DNA from 2 places in the Streptomyces sp. NPDC052225 genome. Region 1 is predicted to be linked to the other one. Evidence: riboswitches for the same ligand, from Rfam matches in the RefSeq annotation. Region 1 holds a riboswitch; the other holds the start of a gene.

Region 1 (2,191 bases):
GCCCGCCGGGCGTCTTGACGTCGAGGGTCACCGACTCCTTGGAGCGGTTCAGCCACACGAAGTGGCTGGACTGCCCGTGCACCGTCTCGTCGTAGCCGCGCGCGAAGTCACCGGTGCCCGGCCGCTCCACCTTGATGACCCGGGCCCCGAGGTCGGCGAGCTGGCGGGTGGCGAACGGCGCGGCGACCGCCTGCTCCAGGCTGACGACGGTGATGCCCTCAAGTGGCAGGCGGGCGGCGCTCATTGACGATCCTCCATGCGGGGACGGCGTGGTGACGTGCACGCTATGCGACGCGCTCACGCCACCACCCGGCGGCTGCCGCTACGCGCCGTCGGCCACCCGCGCGGACCAGCGCTGTTCGACCTTGGCCAGACGCCAGTAGCCGATCGCCGCCGCCCACACCACGACGAACAGGCCGACGATGACGTAGCCGACGTTGTCGAGATCGAGCCCGGCGATCCAGCTCGTCACCGCGTCCGACAGGTCGAGCTTGTCGTGGAGCACGCCGACGAGTTCGATCGTGCCGATGAAGAACGCGACCGCGATCGACAGACCGGTGATGGTGAGGTTGTAGAACACCTTGCGCACCGGGTTGGAGAACGCCCACTGGTACGCGAAGTTCATGAACGTGCCGTCGAGCGTGTCGAACAGGCTCATGCCCGCGGCGAAGAGCAGCGGCAGGCACAGGATCGCGTACCAGGGCAGCCCGGCCGCGGCGCCGCTGCCAGCCATCACCATCAGCGTCACCTCGGTCGCCGTGTCGAAGCCGAGGCCGAACAGGAAGCCCAGCGGGAACATCTGGCCCGGCCGGGTGATCGACTTGGTGAAGCGGCCGAGGACGCGGTTCATGAACCCCCGGGAATCCAGGTGCTGTTCGAGCTCCACCTCGTTGTACGAGCCTTCGCGCATCGCCCGGAACACCTTGAGGATGCCCAGCAGGGCGACGAGGTTGAGGGCGGCGATGAGATACAGGAACGAGCCGGAGAACGTCGTGCCGACGACGCCGAGCACCTGGTGCGTGCGCGAACCGTCGTTCATCAGCGTCCCGGCGAGCGCGGTGCCGCCGGCGATCAGCGCGGCCAGCACGACGACCACACTGGAGTGGCCGAGCGCGAACCAGAAGCCGACCGAGACCGGACGCTTTCCGTCGGCCATCAGCTTGCGGGTGGTGTTGTCGATCGCGGCGATGTGGTCGGCGTCGAAGGCGTGCCGCATGCCGAGGGTGTAGGCGGTGATGCCCAGGCCGATGCCGAAGGCCTTGTTGTCGACTTCGTAGTGGTTCGGGACGACCAGCAGGAACAGCACGCCGAACGCGACGACGTGCAGGGCCAGGATCACCGCCATCAGCCCCGCGGTGCGCAGGGTGTCCTCGCGCCGCCAGCGGAAGGCTGTGGTCGGTTCGGTGGGCCGCGCAGGGGAGTTCGCGGGCAGGGTCATACGTCGATCACGCTCCAGCACCTCGTGGATCACTTCGTGAGATGCCGTGGCCGGTCTCCTGGCTTACGGGCGTGCGCCGCCGCGCCTGCCTTCCCAGCGGCCTTGCGGCCACCAGTGGCGTACTGGCACGGTGCGCTCCGGACCTGCGGTCCGGAACCCGATCACAGTGGCGAGGGCCGCTCCGGACTTGGCCCCTGAGGGGTTGTCACCGGTCTTCCCGAGCACCACGGCCCGTTCACCTTAGGGGGGCCGGCACGTGGCTGCATAGCTGCACACCTGTGCAGGTATGCAAGATCACATCGCGGCCCGGGTGGCGGTGGGCGGTACGGGTGTTGAGAGAATCCGGCCATGCATCTCGTTCCGGCCGAGCGGGCCGATCACCGCACCATCGACGGGCACCGGGTCTGCGACGCCGTCGAGGCCATCGGGGACGTGGCGCGGGTACGCGAGTGGGCGGAGCGCTTCTCGCTGCTCGCCGACCCGCACCGGCTCGCCCTGCTGCTCGCGCTGCGCCGGGTCGGTCCGCTGGCCGTGTCCGACCTGGCGGTGGCCTCCGGGATGAACGGCGCGGCCGTCTCGCAGGCGCTGCGGCTGCTGCGGGCGGCCGGGGTCGTGGCGGGGGAGAAGACGGGGCGTGTGGTGCGCTACCGGCTCGTGGACGCGGAGATCGGGGAACTGGTCGACGCCGTGGGGACGTGACCGGCGCTCAGGACCGGCGCCCGCGCGCCCGCCTGATCTCCTCGTACGCCTTCT
Region 2 (2,191 bases), on a different contig from region 1:
TGAGGCCGTACGTGCGCAGCGCGGCCGCCACCTTCTCCACGCCGTCCACGGTCCTGATCGTCGGATTCATCGCCTGCCCGCTCAGCAGCACGTACCGCTTCTCGCGCACCGCCGTCATGTTCTTGGTCACCGGGTCGGACTCCAGGAACCTGATCTTCTGCGCGGCCGACTCGGCGGACTGCGAGCGGCGGGTCAGATCGCCGATGACGAGGACGTCGGGGTCGCGGTCGGCCACCGTCTCCCAGTTGATCTGCGGCCATTCCTCACGCGTGTCGTCGAACACGTTCCGCGCGCCGATCTCCTTCGTGATGATGCCGGGCGCTCCGCAACACCCCGCCATATAGGGCGAGTCGGAGTTGGCGAACCAGTACAGGAGGCTCACGTCGGGCGCGTCGAGGCCCGAAGTGGCCTTGCGGACACGGGACTTCAGCTCGGCGACCAGCTTCTCGCCGCGCGCCTGAACGTCGAAAATCCGCGCCAGGTCCCGTATCTCGCCGTAGACGGTGTCCATACCGAGCGCCGACGTGCGCACCCCGTCGCCGTCCCCGCTGTTGTCCTTGCCCGCGCAGTCGGTGGGGGAGAGGTACGTGGGCACGCCCAGCTCCTCGAACTGCTCGCGCGGCGCGACGCCGCCCTTGCCGAGGGTGTACGTGAAGGAGGCCGCGGCGAAGTCCGGTTCGGAGTCCAGGACCTTCTCGAAGGACGGGTAGCGGTCGGCGAGGCGCGGCACCTTCGCGTTCGCCTTCTCCAGGCCCTTGAGGACCGGGTCGGTCCAGGTGGCCGTGCCCACCATCCGGTCCGCGAGCCCGAGCGACAGCATGATCTCCGCCGACCCCTGGTCGAGGGCGACGGCCCGGCGCGGCGCGTGCGGCACGCGCACCTTCGTGCCGCAGTTGTCGAGGGTCACGGCGCGCGCCCCGCCGTCCGGCGCGCCGGCGGCACTCCCGGTGTCCGCACATCCGGTGAGCGCCAGCAGGGAAGCCGCCAACAGCGCGGCGGTGAAGGGAAGGTGACGTGCGAAGGGCACGGGAAGTCCTCAGCGTCCAGGGCTCATACGCGGAGCCGGCCTACGGTGCACCCCCGCCCGCGGGTCGCCGCCGGAGGCTGCCAGCAGGTCTTCGGACTCGGGGTCGTCCGCGCGAAGCGCCTTCCCGGGCCGATGGCCCAGTGGCAGTTGCTCCGCCCGTCACCCTCACCGCTGCGCGTCAGTTCCGGATTCCCACCGGATTCCCTGACCCGTGTGCGTCGTTGAACGCACAAAGGTACGACTGGCTCGGCGAAATTATCACAGGGCGGACGTCTCGGACGGGGCCGGGGTCATCCGGTCAGCGCTCCGAGTTGAGCGCCGCCACCGCACCGCGCGCGTCACCGATCGTCGCGTAGTCCACGGCGACGAAGTTCACCGGCCGGCCGCGCTCGCGCTCGCAGCGATGGGCCCGGTCGAGCACGAAGCGGCGGGTGTTGACCGTGCCGGCGTCCAGGCGGCTGCCACCGTTGTCCGTGATGAAGTGGTTGAGCAGGAAGAGCCGCTTGTCGTCGCCGCCGCGGTGCGGCACGCACGTCATGTCGCCGGGGGAGCGGAAGGCGAACGGCGTCTCCATGCCGTACCGGTAGAAGTTCCGGTACCAGGGCGCCGGACCGTCGGCCTGCTCGGCGAAGACGACGAGGCGGCGGCCGCCGTCGATCAGTTCGCCGAGCGTCGGCCAGGGCCGTGCGGGATCGGGGTCGGGGGTGAACACCAGGTCGTCCACGCCCGCCTCGGCGAACGCCTGCGCCGTGTCCTCACCCGAGATCGCGTCCTGCACGATGAACGTGACCACGTCGGTCGGGTGGGCCCGCATCCAGTCGCCGATCGCGCGCAGCGTGGGCACCAGGGCCACCGCCCCGGCCCGGCACACGGCATGGCACAGCCACAGTCCGTCGCGCGGCGGGTTGACCGTGTTGACCGCCGACCGGACCAGGGCCTGCTGCGCGGGCGTGAGGTCCGAGTCGGAGAGCCGCCCGGCGATCTCCTCCGGCCGCTCCCACCGGTACGTGTCGAGCTGGAGGGCGCGCACCCCGTCGTCCAGCTGCGCGGTGATCCCCGGGTCCTGGAGCGGCCCGATGAACCGGTCGACCGTCGTCGACATGGCGTTGTGGGTCGTCAGATACGCCACCTCGTCGTAGCGCCGGTCGCACAGGGCTGCGCTGC

Evidence for each region. Region 1 has a riboswitch for cobalamin ahead of AB0L37_RS23255 (HoxN/HupN/NixA family nickel/cobalt transporter). Riboswitches for the same ligand answer to the same signal wherever they lie in the genome.
Region 2: another riboswitch for cobalamin. It lies ahead of AB0L37_RS11310 (ABC transporter substrate-binding protein); the one in region 1 lies ahead of AB0L37_RS23255 (HoxN/HupN/NixA family nickel/cobalt transporter).

Annotation. Positions count from the first base shown of each region.
Region 1 covers NZ_JBFAVD010000016.1:96,586-98,776, reverse strand. Annotated here, with positions in the region: gene AB0L37_RS23260 (CaiB/BaiF CoA-transferase family protein) at 1-244, opposite strand, end outside; gene AB0L37_RS23255 (HoxN/HupN/NixA family nickel/cobalt transporter) at 323-1,438, opposite strand; cobalamin riboswitch at 1,469-1,682, opposite strand; gene AB0L37_RS23250 (metalloregulator ArsR/SmtB family transcription factor) at 1,787-2,137, shown strand; gene AB0L37_RS23245 (inorganic diphosphatase) at 2,145-2,191, opposite strand, start outside.
Region 2 covers NZ_JBFAVD010000006.1:51,669-53,859, forward strand. Annotated here, with positions in the region: gene AB0L37_RS11310 (ABC transporter substrate-binding protein) at 1-1,027, opposite strand, end outside; cobalamin riboswitch at 1,092-1,288, opposite strand; gene AB0L37_RS11315 (hypothetical protein) at 1,326-2,191, opposite strand, start outside.